3 regions of the Neisseria brasiliensis genome follow, and region 2 is predicted to be linked to each of the others. Evidence: predicted binding sites of a transcription regulator. Region 2 holds the regulator's gene; each other region holds the start of a gene.
The links. The regulator FNR, encoded in region 2, switches genes on or off when oxygen is low (the NO sensors DNR and NnrR bind a similar motif). The targets are predictions, from matches to a motif close to TTGATNNNNATCAA.
Positions count from the first base shown of each region.

Region 1: a site for FNR is predicted at 1,516-1,529, ahead of ubiU (ubiquinone anaerobic biosynthesis protein UbiU). Genes of this name have one in related genera too.
Region 3: a site for FNR is predicted at 1,156-1,169, ahead of GJV52_RS04430 (ATP synthase subunit I). Genes of this name have one in related genera too.

Region 1 is NZ_CP046027.1:1,575,133-1,578,415, reverse strand. Features, by position in the region: gene GJV52_RS08025 (ArsR/SmtB family transcription factor) at 118-405, shown strand; gene xth (exodeoxyribonuclease III) at 517-1,287, shown strand; gene ubiU (ubiquinone anaerobic biosynthesis protein UbiU) at 1,624-2,631, shown strand; gene GJV52_RS08010 (U32 family peptidase) at 2,642-3,283, shown strand, end outside.
Region 2 is NZ_CP046027.1:1,680,367-1,683,649, reverse strand. Features, by position in the region: gene GJV52_RS08460 (CysB family HTH-type transcriptional regulator) at 1-920, shown strand, start outside; gene fnr (fumarate/nitrate reduction transcriptional regulator Fnr) at 1,004-1,738, opposite strand; gene hemN (oxygen-independent coproporphyrinogen III oxidase) at 1,882-3,283, shown strand, end outside.
Region 3 is NZ_CP046027.1:876,669-879,951, reverse strand. Features, by position in the region: partial or broken gene GJV52_RS04440 (UbiX family flavin prenyltransferase) at 1-89, opposite strand, end outside; gene GJV52_RS04435 (ParB/RepB/Spo0J family partition protein) at 188-1,048, shown strand; gene GJV52_RS04430 (ATP synthase subunit I) at 1,428-1,781, shown strand; gene atpB (F0F1 ATP synthase subunit A) at 1,771-2,637, shown strand; gene atpE (F0F1 ATP synthase subunit C) at 2,718-2,951, shown strand; gene GJV52_RS04415 (F0F1 ATP synthase subunit B) at 3,022-3,283, shown strand, end outside.

The DNA.
Region 1 (3,283 bases), 110 kb from region 2:
TTGATGTTAAACTCAATGAAAACAAGCGGTTCGAAATCATGATAATCGGAAAAAGAATGACTATCTTTTACAATTATCTACCGCATTATTTATCTCAACCAAACACAAAGCACAGCCATGGAAAACCAACGTCTCTCAACCCTATTGAAACTCATCGCCCAACCCGAGCGTATGAGCATCCTGTTTCTCTTGCTTGAAGGCGATCGCAACGTAACGGAACTTTGCGCCGCCACCGGTCAACACGCTACCACTGTGTCCAACCACTTAGCCAAATTACGCAGCGAAGGCTTGGTCGAATTCACCCGCTACCACCGCGTGCTCGAATACCGCCTGATTTCCGATGAAGCCGCCATGATTTTGCACACGCTCAAAAGCTTAAAACAAGCCGGCCAACAAGCCGCTTGAGTTTAAATCCCACCAAAATCAATGCTAAAATAGCGCGGTTCATCAGCCAACCGCGCTGTTTTTTTCGGCCGACACTTTCAGACGGCCTGTTCTCCCACACACGGAATCCCCATGAAAATCACCACTTGGAACGTCAATTCCCTCAACGTGCGCCTGCCGCAAGTGCAAAACTGGCTGGCCGAACACCAACCCGATGTCTTGGTCTTGCAAGAACTCAAGCTCGACCAAGACAAATACCCTGCCGCCGCGCTGCAAATGATGGGCTGGCACACCGTTTGGAGCGGCCAAAAAACCTACAACGGCGTGGCCATTATCAGCCGTACCGAGCCGCAAGATGTGCACACCGGCCTGCCCAACCTGCCCGACGACCCGCAACGCCGCGTGATTGCCGCCACCATCAACGGCGTGCGCGTGATTAATGTTTACTGCGTTAACGGCGAAGCGCTCGACAGCCCGAAATTTGAATATAAAGAACAATGGTTTGCCGCGCTTACCGAATTTGTGCGTGACGAACTGACCCGCCATGAAAAATTGGTTTTGCTCGGTGATTTCAACATCGCTCCGGCCGATGCCGACTGCTACGACCCGGAAAAATGGCATGAAAAAATCCATTGTTCCAGCATTGAGCGCCAATGGTTTAAAAACCTGCTCGACTTAGGCCTTACCGACAGCCTGCGCCAAATCCACCCCGAAGGCGCGTTTTACACTTGGTTCGACTACCGCGGTGCCATGTTCCAACGCGGTTTGGGCTTGCGCATCGACCACCTGCTGATTTCTCCGGCCTTGTCTGCGGTATTAAAAGATGTGAACGTTGATTTGGTTGCACGCGGCCAAGAGCGTCCGAGCGACCATGCGCCGGTGACGGCTGTGTTTGATTTATAAATGATTGATGATTAACATAAAAGGCCGTCTGAAAATGGTTTTTCAGACGGCCTTTTATTTAAATCAGCCTCAAACAAACTGCTATTATTGTAAAAATTTATAAATATAATAGCCAATTTCTTTCAATGTGAAATCTTCCCACTTTTCATAACCCTTTGAAAAACATATTCAAATACTGATCTCTTTTTTGATTTAATATTAACAAACATCTAATTCCCAAAAATCAGCTTGATTTAAGTCAGAACATATTGTGCTTTTTATACATAAAATCCGCCTTGTCATACCAGATATTGATTTTAAACCGATATTAAGATAGTAAATAACAAGGAGCATAATATGCAGAAAATTCCGGAGCTGGTCTGCCCGGCTGGTAATTTACCTGCTTTGAAAACAGCAATTGATAATGGTGCAGACACCGTTTATATGGGACTCAAAGATGCTACGAATGCCCGAAATTTTCCAGGCTTAAATTTTGATATGAAATCGGCAATGCAAGGGGTTTCCTATGCTCATGAGCGAGGGCGGCAGGTGTTAATGGCCATCAATACCTTTGCCCAAGCCGGACAATCCGAACAGTGGCAAAAAGCTATTGATACTGCAGTGCAACTGGGCGCTGATGCCGTGATTGTCGCCGATCCAGCACTGATGGCTTATGCCACCGACAAATATCCTGATTTACGGCTGCATATGTCTGTGCAGGGTTCCGCAACCAATTACGAAGCCATCAACCTGATGAAAGATTTGTTTAACATCCGCCGAGTCGTTCTGCCCCGTGTTTTGACAATTGATCAGGTAAAACATGTTATCGAACATACCGATGTCGAAATCGAGGTATTCGGTTTTGGCAGCCTGTGTGTGATGGTTGAAGGCCGCTGTATTTTATCCAGCTATGCTACCGGGGAATCACCCAATATGCAGGGAGTATGTTCTCCTGCAAAATCGGTTCGTTGGGAACAAGAACCAGACCGCATGGATGTGCGTTTAAACCATATATTGATTGATCAATTCAATCCGAACGAACCGGCCGGCTACCCGACTTTGTGCAAAGGCCGCTTTGAAGTCAATGATGAAACGTATTACGCATTAGAAGAACCGACCAGTCTGAATGTACTGGAAATGTTGCCGCAATTAATCGATATCGGCGTCAGTGCCGTCAAAATTGAAGGCCGCCAACGCAGTCCGATGTACACGGCACAAGTGACGAAAGCCATGCGGCAAGCTTTGGATGCGGCGGCAGCCGATAAGAAACATTTCCGTATCCAACCTGCTTGGAGCAATGCTTTGGGTAAAGTCTCTGAAGGCAGCCAAACAACTTTAGGGGCATATAGCCGTCCGTGGAAATAGGATAAACCGTATGAGCAAATTAAAATTATCATTAGGCCCTGTATTGTTTTTCTGGCAAAAAGAAACTTTACTGGAGTTTTATACAACCATGCTGGATGCCCCGCTCGATACCATTTATCTTGGAGAAGTCGTGTGTTCGCGCCGACAAAAAATGCGCTTTTCGGACTGGTTCGGCTTGGCAGAAGACTTGGCAGACAGCGGTAAAGAAATTATTTTATCTTCACAGGTTTTACTGGAAAGTGAATCCGATTTAAAACGCTTGCGCAAAATTGCCGGGCAAGGAAAATTTAAAATTGAAGCCAACGATATGGGTGCTGTCAAACTGGCTCGCGAACACGGCATACCGTTTGTAGCCGGTGCCAGCCTCAATATCTATAACGACACTACCCTGACATTATTTAAAAATTTGGGCGCATATCGCTGGTTGGCTCCTGCAGAATTGAGTCGGGAAAAATTGGCTGCGATTACTTCTGCAACAAACGGTATCGAAACCGAAGTATTCGCATGGGGGAAAATGCCGCTGGCCTATTCATCCCGCTGTTTTACTGCCCGCCATTACAATCTGAATAAAGACAGCTGCGAATTCCGCTGCTTGGATTACGATCACGGCATGACCATGAATACCCGTGAAGGCCAGCCTTTTTTAACCATT
Region 2 (3,283 bases):
AAGTTTACCGCCATAATCTGAATGTCTCCGAAGCAGCCGACGCACTGTTTACTTCCCAGCCGGGTATTTCCAAACAAATCCGATTACTGGAAGAAGAGCTGGGCATTCAGATTTTTATCCGCAGCGGTAAACGCGTGGTTTCAGTTTCCCAGCCGGGCAAAGCAGTGTTGGAAATTTCCGAGCGCATTTTGCGTGATGTGCAAAATATCAAAAACATCGGCAGCGAGTTTACCGACCACGATAGTGGCGCACTCACCATTGCCACAACCCATACACAGGCACGTTATGCCCTGCCGCACATTGTGGCTGATTTTGTAAAGCGTTATCCCAGAGTTAATCTTACCATCAAACAAGGCAGTCCTTCGGCTATTGCGCAGATGGTCAGCAACGGTGAAGCCGACATTGCCATTATTACCGAAAAGCTCGACGACCATCCTGAATTGCGCAAACTTAATTGTTACGACTGGAATCATGCGGTGATCGTGCCTAAGAACCATCCTTTACTTGATTGCAGAAATCCGCTCAGCATTGAAGATTTGGCCAGCTTTCCGTTAATTACTTATGAATTCGCCTTCCATTCTAGCAGCAGCATCGCGCGTGCTTTTACCAAAGCCAAGCTGGAGCAGCCGGAAGTGGCTCTAGCCGCTGCTGATACCGACGTGCTAAAAACGTATGTCAAACTGGGCTTAGGCGCGGGCTTGATGGCAAAAATGGCTTACGATCCGCAAGCCGATCAAGATTTGGAATTGATTGATGTGGCTCATTTGTTTGAGCCGTCACCCACTTGGATTGCTATCCGTTCAGATACTTATTTACGCGGCTATACTTATGACTTTATCGAGATGTTTGCACCTCATTTAAACCGTGAAAATATCGACCGTATCTTGTATACACCGATTATGGAGGACTTCTCCATTTAAATTAGCGCGTTTGTTTATTTCCCTAAAGATAAAAGGCCGTCTGAAACACACAACTTCAGACGGCCTGTTGACATTTTCAGCCCTTACATAGCATGCGCGCAGCCGGATACCATTTTTTTCAAGGCCTGCGAGTCGAGAATCTTGATGTGTTTATGTTCCACTTCAATCAAACCTTCGTGATGGAATTTCGACAACGTGCGGCTGACGGTTTCTAGCTTCAAACCCAAATAGCTGCCGATTTCTTCACGCGACATGCGCAGGATGAAATCATTGGCGGCAAAACCGCGCGAATACAAACGATTCGATAAATTCAACAAAAATGCGGCCAAACGCTCTTCGGCACGCATATTGCCCAACAACAGCATCACGCCTTGATCACGCACGATTTCGCGGCTCATCAAGCGGAAAAAGTGGGTTTGCAGGCTTGGAATGTTTTGTCCCAACTCTTCCATGTGGGCAAACGGCAATTCACACACTTCACTGTCTTCCAAGGCCACGGCATCGCAGCTGTGGACATGCGAACAAATGCCGTCCATACCGATCAATTCGCCCGACATAAAGAAACCGGTCACTTGGTCGCGTCCGTCTTGGCTTGCCACCGTGGTTTTGAAAAAACCGGCACGAATGGCAAACAAAGAAGTAAACGGTTCGCCGGCGCGGAACAGATATTCGCCTTTTTTCAGACGACGGCTCTGACGGATAACGGCATCCAGCTGGGAAAATTCGTTAGGCATCAAACCAACCGGCAAACAAAGTTCACGCAAAGAACACGTCGAACACAATGCTTTCAATTGATGTGTAGAATTGTGTGTGGCCATAAAATACCTTTTTTATAAAACTTCTTACTGACTGAGCTTCTCTTGACTCATATCAAGACAGGTTTATCATAATGTGGCATTCTAGCAAACTAAATCGAATTTTACTAATTCGTTAAACAAAATATAAGCACAACACGACCATCATGAAAATAATTCCGATACAAAACAACGAACTACCAGAATTTGACCGCGACTTGATTGCCAAGCTTCCGGCAAGCGGCCCACGCTATACGTCTTATCCCACCGCCGACCGCTTCCACGATGGCTTTCGCGAAGCCGAATACACCCATGCGCTGCACTTACGCGGCCTAGGTGCGCTCAACAAACCTTTATCGCTTTATATCCACATTCCATTTTGCAATACCATCTGCTATTACTGCGGCTGCAACAAAATCATCACCAAAGACAAAACCCGCGCCGATGCTTATATTGAGTATCTTGAGCGCGAAATGGAATTGCTCTCCCCACATCTCAACGGCCGCCATCAATTGGCACAACTTCACTTCGGCGGCGGCACACCGACCTTCTTGAGCGACGACCAGCTTGAGCGCGTGTTTGAGATGATTCGCAAGCATTTCCAGCTGATGCCCAACGGCGAATATTCCATTGAAATCGACCCACGCAAAGTCAGCCGCGAAACAGTGCACAAACTCGGCAAACTCGGTTTCAACCGCATGAGCGTGGGCATTCAGGATTTCGATCCGAAAGTGCAGGAAGCGGTCAACCGCATTCAAAGCTTTGAAGAAACCAAAGAAGTGATTGATGCCGCACGCGAAGCCGGCTTCAAATCCGTCAGCGTCGATTTGATTTACGGCTTACCACATCAATCGGTAGAAAGCATGAAAGCCACTATTGATACTGTGCTCAGTCTCGATCCCGACCGCTTGGCGCTGTATCACTATGCCCACCTGCCACATATTTTCAAACCGCAGCGCCGCATCGACACCAATGCTGTACCGGGCAGCGAAGAGAAGCTCGATATGCTGCAATACTGCGTGCAAACTCTCACCGACCGCGGCTATGTGTTCATCGGCATGGATCACTTTGCCAAACCTGACGACGAGCTTTCCATCGCCCTGAAAGAAGGCTGGTTGCAGCGTAATTTCCAAGGCTATTCAACCTATGCCGATTGCGATTTAGTAGCCATCGGCGTGTCCAGCATCGGCAAAATCGGCAGCACCTATGCCCAAAACGAGCGCGACATCGACGCCTATTATGCCGCCATCGATGAAGGCCGCTTGCCGATTATGCGCGGCTACCAGTTGAACCAAGACGACTTATTGCGCCGCAACATCATTCAAGATTTGATGTGTCGCTTTTCATTGGATTTCCAAATTTACGAAAGCGTGTTCGGCATTCCATTCCACCAATATTTTGCCGATGAATTGGCCGACTTGCAGAATCTGGCCGAACTCGGCTTGCTGCGCTTGAAGCCGCACGGTCTGACTGTGACCCCGGAAGGCCGTTTCCTGATTCGCAATATTGCCATGGTATTCGACTACCACTTGCGCCATAAAGAAACCACGGCGAAATATTCGCAAACCG
Region 3 (3,283 bases), 800 kb from region 2:
GCTTGCGCCGCTGATGCCGATGATGAGCCGACGTGTCATGTATTGCCTTTCTGTGTCAGGCCGTCTGAAAGCGTTATTATAGAATACAAATTGTCTATCCGTAGCAATATCCGATAAAATAGCGCATGATTTGATAAGGCCGTCTGAAAAGCGCTGTTGTGGCGCCGTTAAAATAAAGGATAACAATATGGCAAAAATGAAAGGCGGTTTGGGCCGCGGTTTAGATTCCCTGATTTCCAATGGTGTGGACAACAGCACCAGCGACCGTCTGACTTCTGTCGCCATCAGCGATATCCAGCCCGGCCGCTATCAGGCGCGTGTGCAAATGGATGACGAAGCGTTACAAGAGTTGGCCGATTCGATTAAAGCGCAAGGCGTGATTCAGCCGGTGATTGTGCGCGAACACGGTTTGTCGCAATATGAATTGATTGCCGGTGAACGCCGCTGGCGCGCGTCGCAATTGGCCGGATTGACTGAAATTCCGGTGGTTATCAAAACCATCAGCGACGAAACCGCGCTGGCGATGGGCTTGATTGAAAACCTGCAACGTGAAAACCTGAATCCGATTGAAGAAGCACAAGGCTTGAAACGCTTGGTCGATGAATTCGGCCTAACGCATGAAACCGTGGCTAAGGCTGTCGGTAAAAGCCGCAGCGCGATTTCCAACAGTTTGCGTTTGTTGAGCTTGCCCGAACCGGTACAAGATATGCTTTACCAACGCCGCTTGGAAATGGGGCATGCGCGTGCGTTGTTGACGTTGCCGGTGGTCGAGCAATTGGAATTGGCGCAAAAGGCAGTGAAAAACGGTTGGTCGGTGCGTGAAGTCGAGCGCCGTAGTCAGTTGGCACATCAAAGCAAAGAGGTTGAGCCGAAGAAAACCATCAGTCCTGATGTGCAACGTTTGAATGACGCATTGACCGAGCGATTAGGTGTGAATGCCGAAATCAAAACCACCAATCAGAAAAAGGGCAAAATCGTGTTGCATTTCGACACGCCGGAAACCTTTGAATATCTGTTGAAACAATTGGGCATTCAATACGATGCATAGCCTTTAATTTTGGGCTAAATACCAAAAATTTTAAGTAAAACTGTTTCATTTGCACAAAAAAATGATGCTTCAGGCCGTCTGAAAATTTCAGACGGCCTTATTAAAATCTGATTGAAATCAAAGAGATTATGTGAAGTCAAAACAACGGAATATGTTGGGTGTTTATAAATTATTGTATTTCAAGATTAATAAGTATGTAACAGTGTGTAATTTGTGTTAAAATCCTCGCAAAATTGCAGTTGTCAAACAAAGAAATTTTCTGAAATTGCAGTATCCTCAAATAATAACGTTTCACAAAGCTTAACAATCGCTTGACGACATAGCACTTCTTGATTATAGTAGCCTCGCTTTGGTATTGTGGCTCAATCGCCTTAAAAATATGAAGCAGATTTTAATTTTACAAGTGATTGTCTTGTTTGCGGTTTCTGCCTTAAGCGCGATAATCGTAGGCAAAAGCGGTTTTTGGTCGGCATTAGCCGGCGGAATCACCTATCTCATCCCTTCATCTATTGCAGTTTTACTTTTAAAGCTTGTTAAAAATAATCCTTACCTGCAAAGCAGGATGTTTATTTTTGGAGAAGTTTTAAAAGTAGTGCTGTCGCTGGTGTTGATGCTGATTGTGTTTGCAATTTGGCATGAATCACTGGTTTTCCTTCCGTTTTTCTTCGGATTGCTCGGCGTCAGCCATTTGGTTTTTTTGTATTATTTGAGAGTTAAAGACTATGGCAGGTGAATCTATGACCGCTGCCGACTACATCAAGCACCACTTGCAAAGCTTGACCAGTTTGTCGGACGTAACCCAAGGCCAAGGCCTGAAAAATATCGCTGATTTCTCTTACATCAACTTGGACGCAATTTTCTTTGCGGTCGTGTTGGGGATTATCGGTAGCTTTATCCTATGGCGTGGTGCCAAAAAAGCAACCGCCGGCGTGCCCGGCCGCTTTCAAGCTGCGGTAGAAATCCTGTTTGAGTTTGTGGATGATATGTGTAAAAGCATTATCCATAACGAACAATCACGCAAAGCCGTTGCGCCATTAGGTTTGACCTTGTTTGTATGGATTTTCCTGATGAATGCCATGGACTTGCTGCCGGTTGATTTGTTGCCGCTGGCTTGGCAGGGCATTACTGGTGACCACTATGCATTATTGCGTGTCGTGCCGACCGCTGATTTGAATACCACGCTGGCATTGGCTATCGGTGTCTTGATTATTTGTATTTACTACAACGTGAAAATCAAAGGCTTCGGCGGTTGGATGCACGAGATGTTCAGTGCACCATTTGGTGCGAAATTGGCACCTGCCAACTTTTTGTTGAATATCGTGGAATTCTTGTCGAAAACCGTATCACACGGTATGCGGTTGTTCGGTAACATGTATGCCGGTGAGCTGGTATTCTTGCTGATTGCTTTGTTGGGTGGTGCATGGGCAGCTTCCGGCAGCATTGGCGTGATGGATCCGATTCTGTTCATGTTCCACATTTTGGCCGGTTTGGCTTGGGCGATTTTCCACATTTTGGTGATTACCCTGCAGGCATTTATCTTCATGGCGCTGGCGTTTGTTTACATTGGCCAAGCACATGATGCACACTAAGTTTAGTTGTTCTTTTTAAGTAGTTTTTCAATTTTTTCAACGTAGTTTTAACCTTTGTTTTCTTTTAAGGAGTTTTAAAAATGGGTTTGATTGCTATTGCATGTGGCTTGATCGTAGCTTTGGGCGCTTTGGGTGCTTCTATCGGTATCGCTATGGTAGGTTCTAAATACTTGGAATCTTCTGCTCGTCAGCCTGAATTGATTGGTCCATTGCAAACCAAACTGTTCTTGATCGCTGGTTTGATCGATGCCGCGTTCTTGATCGGTGTTGCTATTGCCTTGCTGTTCGCCTTCGTTAACCCGTTTGCAGGCTAATCCGAACACAAGTTCGTTACAAACGGTTTCATCGTTTGTTTGATTAACCCTAATACGAAGGTTAAGTAAAGTGAATATTAATGCAACCTTATTTGCGCAGATCATCGTCTTTTTCGGTTTGGTTTGGTTTACCATGAAATTTGTGTGGCCGCCAATCGCAAAAGCGTTGGACGAGCGCGCCGCCAAAATTGCTGAGGGTTTGGCTGCAGCCGAACGCGGTAAAAGCGATTTTGAGCAGGCAGAAAAGAAAGTTGCAGAACTCATGGCCGAAGGGCGTGGACAAGTTGCCGAAATGGTGGCTAACGCCGAAAAACGTGCTGCTGCAATTGTAG